One region of the Burkholderia sp. PvR073 genome, then DNA from elsewhere that is predicted to be linked to it. Evidence: riboswitches for the same ligand, from Rfam matches in the RefSeq annotation. Region 1 holds a riboswitch; each other region holds the start of a gene.

Region 1 (2,263 bases):
CAATTGCGCGACCTCGGGCATCCCGTCTACATCGACGATTTTGGCACGGGCTACTCCAGCCTGAGCCTGCTGCAGCATCTTCCGATCGACTACATCAAGGTCGACCGTTCGCTGCTGCCGGCCGCGCCGCAGCATGACGGCACGTCGATCATTCCGGAGATCCTGGCGATTGCCCGTCGGCTCGGGGTCGGCCTGGTCTTTGAGGGTGTCGAGACCCGTGAGCAGGCGCACATGCTCGACATCCAGGGGCAGTCGATCGGGGCACAGGGCTGGTATTTCGGGCGTCCCGATACAGTGGAAGCGCTGCAGAAGGCGATCGCGGAGCAGCCGCTGCGAACAGGCTGAGCATCCGGACCGAAAAGCCGGCCGCGACGCGCGCCCGCATTGGCACGCGGGCCGCCACCTTGACGCTCCCCGCACCGCCGCCTACACTCGCACGCGTTTTGGTGCTCGCGCGCGCTCCTCCGGCGCGCGCAGTTAAACGGGAAACAGGGAGCCTGCCTGCGCCGCAGTCGAGCCAACCTGTGCTGCCCCCGCAACGGTAAGCGAACGCGTCGCGCCCAGCGCGACGCAGCGCCGCTTCGCCGCATGCCTGCCGCATGCGGACGACCGCCACTGGATGCCGCGCATCCGGGAAGGCGAAGCGGCGTGTTCGTCAGCCCGGATACCGGCCGAAACGTTGGGGTTCAGCGCCGCGGGGAGGCGGCGCATCGTCCACGGCCGCAGCATGCCCGACGCCCGAGCGTTTCCCGCTTCCTCCGCCGATCCGCCCGCCGCCGCACGCGCGCCGTGCCGGGCCGGCGCGATGAACGGCAGGCGGCGCGGGCAGGGCCGGCGGCAGCCGTGTTGGCATTGACCATGCCGACCGTTCACAAGGAAGCGTCATGTCCGATTCGTCGTTCCGTGCGTCGTGCGGCCGTCCGTCCGGACTGCGCCGCGCCATCCCCGCGATCCACCCGACGACATGCCGCGCTGCATTCGACGCGACGATCCCGGCCTGATTCCATTTTCGCCACAGGACCTACCATGACCCTACGCAAGCTTCCCGTCACGATCGTCACGGGCTTTCTCGGCAGCGGCAAGACCACGCTGATGCGCCACATCCTGCAGCACGCCGAAGGCCGCCGCATCGCGGTGATCGTCAACGAATTCGGCGAGCTCGGCATCGACGGCGAAATCCTCAAGGGCTGCGGCATCGGCTGCGACGATACCGACGGCGCGCAGGGGGAAACATCGGGCCAGCTGTACGAACTTGCGAACGGCTGCCTGTGCTGCACCGTGCAGGAAGAGTTCTATCCGGTGATGGAAGCGCTCGTCGAGCGCCGCGCCGACATCGACCACGTGCTGATCGAGACGTCGGGCCTCGCGCTGCCGAAGCCGCTCGTGCAGGCCTTCAACTGGCCGACGATCCGCAACAGCTTCACGGTCGATGCGGTCGTGACCGTCGTCGACGGGCCGGCCGCCGCCAGCGGCCAGTTCGCCGAGAACCCGCAGGCCGTCGACGCGCAGCGCCGCGCCGATCCGAACCTCGACCACGAATCGCCGCTGCACGAACTGTTCGCCGACCAGCTGTCGTCCGCCGATCTCGTGATCGTGAACAAGGCCGACCTGGTCGCCGACGCGCAGTTCGCCGAAGTCGAAGCCGCGATCCGCGAAGAGATCCCGCCGCAGGTGAAGATCGTGCGCGCGACGCGCGGCGAACTGGATCTCGCGATGCTGCTCGGGCTCCAATCGGCGTCGGAGGAAACGATCCACCTGCGGCACGACCATCACGGCTCGGCCGACGACGGCGATCACGACCACCATCACGACGATTTCGATTCGGTGGTGGTGTCGGGCGACGCAGGCTCGCGCGAAGCGACGATCGCCGCGCTGCAGCGCGTCGTCGAGACGCACACGATCTACCGCGCGAAAGGCTTCGCGGCGCTGCCCGATGCGCCGATGCGGCTCGTGATCCAGGGTGTCGGCCGCCGCTTCGACAGCTATTTCGACCGTCGCTGGCAGGACGGCGAAACGCGCGCGAGCCGCTTCGTGCTGATCGGCGAGGATCTCGACGCGGCCGAACTGCAGCGCGCGTTCGAGGCCGCGTGCGCGGCCCAGACGCAGCAGGCGTAACGCGCGATGCATCTGCTGCGCACCACGCCGGGCGGCTTCGTCGACGATACGCAGGGCGTCGTCCGGATCGACCAGCAACCGGCCGACATCGTGATCCTGAGTTCGGCCGATACGACCTTGTCGCTGCTGGCCAGCGTCGTGCCGAAGC
Region 2 (2,263 bases), on a different contig from region 1:
CAGCGCGACGCATGCGGCCAGCAGCAGCGCGCCCCATGCGAACCAGGGCGCCGTCACGCCGTTCAGGTCGCCCGTCAGCCAGAAGATGATGCCGCGCAGCCGCGCATCGGGCGCGAGCGACAGCAGCAGCGTAACGAGCGCGCCCCACCCGGCCGCGATCACGACACCCGTGAGCAGCAGCCGCGGCGACGCATCGCGCGAATCACCGCGCCCCAGCTCGCGGCGAGCAAGCCCGAGCACGAGCGCGACCGACACGAGCGCGCCGGCGAACGCGGACGCATCGACGAGCCACCACGCGGCGCCCGCGATCATCGCGACGAGCGCGAAGCCGGCCGCCCCGCCCGATACGCCGAGCACGTACGGCTCCGCGAGCGGATTGCGCAGCAGCACCTGCAGCAGCGCCCCGGCCAGCGCGAGCAGCGCGCCGCATGCGAAGCCCGCGAGCGCGCGCGGCAGCCGCAGCGTGCGCACGATGTCGGCGAACAGCGCGTCGCCGCCGTGCGGCACGAGCGACGCGAGCGCCTGCCACGGCGACATCGGCACGCTGCCGATCGACAGCGACGCGACGAACAGCAGCGCGACCACGGCCGCGAGCGCGGCCCAGATCGACGCGGCACGCGCGGCGCTCATGCGGTGCACGACATCGTGCACGACGCACGACGCCTTCGCTTATCGCCGTTGCCGGCCGTGCGCGGCACGGGCATCGCGCCGCGGCGTGTTGTAGGCATACGCAAGCTCGTCATCCTCGTTGAGCAGGTTGTTGATGCGTGCGCGGACGACCGGTGACCCGGCGATGTCATCGCGCGCGGCAGGATTGACGATCGCGTCGTCGCCGCGCCGCGTGCCGCCCGAATCATTGGGCGCATGGCTCAGGCACCACACGCAGCCGAACGCGCGATTCGCCGCCATCGACGCACGATACCGCGTGCGGCGATCGGCCCCCCGATTCCGCGTTTGGCCGAGCGCGTCGCGCGACGTGGCGGTTGGTCGCGCGTCGGTCGAGCCGACGCCACACGGCCGCGCACACGCCCGCGATCCGCCGAGCCGCACGTTCGCGCGGCCGACGTTCTGCGCAATATAGTGGAAGCCGCCCCATCGGGTCGACCGGCGTCGCGCCGGCGTCACCGTCAAGCACGGCCGGCTCGGCAACGGCGACTTCCGGCGGCAAGGGTGCGTCAGTGCGCCGCGCGACGGATCGGGGCGCCGCTTGACGTGCAACGTGCGACGTCGCCGATCCGGACGGATCGGTGTATGCCGCAGCCTGCGCGACGGCGGCAAACAGTACGCCGCGGCGCGCACCGGGCGCCGGGCGAACGATTGGGGTCAGCATCGAAGACAAGTCCCGTGAAGCACTGCGCGCCCCGCTTCCCCGCAGGCCGCGCGTCATGAAGCCGTGCAGGCTCCTCGCCTCGGCCGGTATCCGGGCTGGCGGCGTACCGGCTCGCCTTCCCGCGCGTTTCACGCGCAGTGGCCCGCGCCCGCGTGCGACCTGCACGCGAAACGCGCCCGAGCCGGCCTGCGTCATGCGACGCGGCCGCTTACCGTTGCGGGGGCAGCGCAGGTTGGCGATCTCCGTGCGGAGCACGCGCCCTGCTTCCCGTTTAACCGCGCGACGCACGCGCGAGCACCGAGGCGGCGCCAGTTTAGGAGCGGGCCGCACGAGCGTCAAGAAAGCGCCCAAACGCATGCCGGGAGCGCGTCGGACGCGCATATTCGCGGCAAGAAGCGGGGGTGTTACGACTGGAAACGTTACAGATGTCGGAATGCGCGTTATTCCGCGCTAAAATGCTGGGTCTTTAGAGGACGCAGCAGATGCTCAACGAACTCGAAACTTTATCTCAAAATATTGGCCGTCTGATCTCGCTGAACAAGCGCTATCACTCGGAACGGCTCGCGCTCGAGGAGCAGGTCGCGCAAATGCGCGCGGAAGCGGACACCGTCCGCGCGGAACTCGCGCAACTGCGCGACGAACGCAATGCACTCGCGGCCGAGCGCGACACGCTGTCGGCAAAGATCGACGACGCTCAGGTCAAACTGAACGCGATTCTCGAAAAGCTGCCGCGCACGAAGAGCGCCGAGCAAGCCGACAACCAGCTCGATCTGCTGGATGCACAGGCGCGCCTGGATAGCGACGACGCGGCCAGCCACGGAGAACATGCATGAGCACCAAGCAGATCGAAGTCTCGATTCTCGGTCAGCCCTATCGGCTCGCCTGCTCGGCCGAGACCGAAGCGGCGCTGCTCGAGGCCGTCGCGCGCGTCGA
Region 3 (2,263 bases), on a different contig from region 1:
CCACGCCTGCCGCGGCCGCGCTGACGACGACGCCCGGCGGCTTCGTCGCGCTGTACCGCGACGCGATCGAGCGGCTCGAGGCGCAGGTCGCGCGCGGCGACGGCCATCCGCCGATGCGCAAGCAGGAAGTCGACCTGATGTGCCGCTGCCTGCTCAGTTGCGCGACGCTCGCCGACGCGATCCGCTGCGCAGCCGAATTCTGCGAGATGCTGACGCCGCGTGCCGGCGCGCTGTCCCTTACGGTGCGCGACTCACGCGCGACGTTCCGGATGGATTCGCTGCGTCGCACGCGCAGCTCGGCCGCGTGTCTCGTCGACCTGACCGGGCTGTTCTGCTATCTGCAGCTGTTCGGCTGGCTGATCGGGCAGCCGCTGCGGCCGGACGAAGTGTGGCTCGGCCATCCGCGCCGCGACGATGCGATGCCGCTGCTCGGGCTGTTCAACGCGCCGGTCGACGTTGGCCGTAAAACCTACGGCTTCGCGTTCGACGCCGCGCGGCTCGACGCCCGCGTGATCCGGCAGCCGGGCGAACTCGCCGCGTTTCTCGTGGATTTTCCGTTTGGTCTGATCGATGCGGCGCCGGCCGTCGTGTCATGGGCGCAGCAGGTGCGCGGCTTTCTCGACGCGGCGCTCGCGCACGAACAGGCGTTGCCACCACTTACGGCGCTGGCGACGTGGCTCGGCGTGAGCGAAGCGACGTTGCGGCGGCGGCTGGCTACTGAGGGCAGCAGCTACCACGCGTTGCGCGAGCAGTGTCTCGCCGACGTCGCGCGGCGCTGCCTGCGCGAGTCCGACTGGCCAGTCGCGCGGATCGCCGCGCATCTCGGGTTCAGCGGCGAGGAAGCGTTCCGGCGGGCGTTCGTGCGATGGACTGGCATCGCGCCGAGCCGGTTCCGGCGCGATTGCAGCGCCGCCGACGTTTCGTTTCATCAGACGTGAATGCGGTTCGATTGCGCCAAAAAGAAAGGACTTCGAAAGCATTCGGCGAACACTGACGTTTTTTCGCATCCCCTCGGCCGCCGGCGATTGACGCGCCGGAGCGCTCGCCATTACGCTTGCGCGCTGATGGTTCCCGGGAACGGGATCAAAAGGGAACGCAGGAGAGGCAACGCCTCGAATCTGCGGCTGCCCCCGCAACTGTAAGCGGCGAATCCGCGCCACCACACGCCACTGGGAAACCGGGAAGGCCGGCGCGAATGACGACCCGCGAGCCAGGAGACCTGCCATCGACCCGAGGTCCAAGCAGCCGCACCGGGCGGGGTGTCCCGATGCGCCAGCACCGCCTTTGGCGGTCGCCCCGTTGCATGGACGGCCCGACCTCAGGACCCTTCAGATGTCCAACCTTTCCGCATCCGCTTCCACGCCGGAAGCGTCGCGCCGCTGCGCCGCCGTCATGCGCGGCGTCTTTGCGCGCGCACGCCGTACCCGCAACACGCTCACGCTCGCCGCCTCATGAACCTCCGCCACCTTCTCGCCACGTCCGCCGCCACTGCGCTGCTCTCCCCGATCGCCCACGCTGCCGGCGACACGGCGCTCATGCAGCCGCGCCAGCCCGCGGACGGCACCGAACTGCCGACCATCGCCGTGACCGACACGCGGCACCTGCCCGAATCGTTCGACCAGCGCTATGCGACGACGCAGGTGCTCACGCGCGCCGATCTCGACCGGCTGTCGCCGAGCGAGCCGAGCATCACGCAGGCGCTCGCGATGCTGCCGGGCGTGACCGTCTCGCAGACCGGCGGCCCCGGCTCGTCCGCGTCGGTCAGCATCCGCGGCTCGTCGGCCAGCCAGGTCGCGGTGTTCATCGACGGGATCCGGATCGGCTCGCCGACCACCGGCATCGCGCCGTGGGCCGACCTGCCGACCGAAGCGTTCGAGCGCGTCGAAGTGATTTCGGGGCCGGCCGCCGCATCGTTCGGCGCGAACGCGATGGGCGGCGTCGTGCAGCTGTTCACGCGCCGCGCCGCCGGCCAGCCCAACCGGACGACCGTGTCGTTCGGCGGCGGCTCGAATAAGACCTTCGACACGCAGCTGCGCACGTCGGGCACCGTGCCGTCGACCGGGCCGCTGGCCGCGCTCGGCGGGCTCACCTACTCGCTCGGCCTGCACTCGTACAATACCGCCGGCATCGACGCGACGCGGCCCGTGTTGCCGTACCACGAGGACGGCCGCAATCCGTATCACGCGCAGGATCTCGATGCGCGCCTCGGCTACGCGCGCGATAACTGGTCGATCTCGACGTTCGCGCTGTATCACCGCTCCGA

The links. Region 1 has a riboswitch for cobalamin ahead of cobW (cobalamin biosynthesis protein CobW). Riboswitches for the same ligand answer to the same signal wherever they lie in the genome.
Region 2: another riboswitch for cobalamin. It lies ahead of ACVK00_RS15280 (hypothetical protein); the one in region 1 lies ahead of cobW (cobalamin biosynthesis protein CobW).
Region 3: another riboswitch for cobalamin. It lies ahead of ACVK00_RS11355 (TonB-dependent receptor domain-containing protein); the one in region 1 lies ahead of cobW (cobalamin biosynthesis protein CobW).

Annotation. Positions count from the first base shown of each region.
Region 1 is NZ_JBSRXO010000013.1:125,416-127,678, forward strand. It holds gene ACVK00_RS29550 (EAL domain-containing protein) at 1-345, shown strand, start outside; cobalamin riboswitch at 428-690, shown strand; gene cobW (cobalamin biosynthesis protein CobW) at 1,027-2,115, shown strand; gene cobN (cobaltochelatase subunit CobN) at 2,122-2,263, shown strand, end outside.
Region 2 is NZ_JBSRXO010000004.1:199,144-201,406, reverse strand. It holds gene ACVK00_RS15285 (FecCD family ABC transporter permease) at 1-630, opposite strand, end outside; gene ACVK00_RS15280 (hypothetical protein) at 670-909, opposite strand; cobalamin riboswitch at 1,395-1,647, opposite strand; gene ACVK00_RS15275 (ATPase) at 1,813-2,163, shown strand; gene ACVK00_RS15270 (cell division protein ZapA) at 2,160-2,263, shown strand, end outside.
Region 3 is NZ_JBSRXO010000002.1:926,125-928,387, reverse strand. It holds gene ACVK00_RS11360 (helix-turn-helix transcriptional regulator) at 1-938, shown strand, start outside; cobalamin riboswitch at 1,049-1,241, shown strand; gene ACVK00_RS11355 (TonB-dependent receptor domain-containing protein) at 1,452-2,263, shown strand, end outside.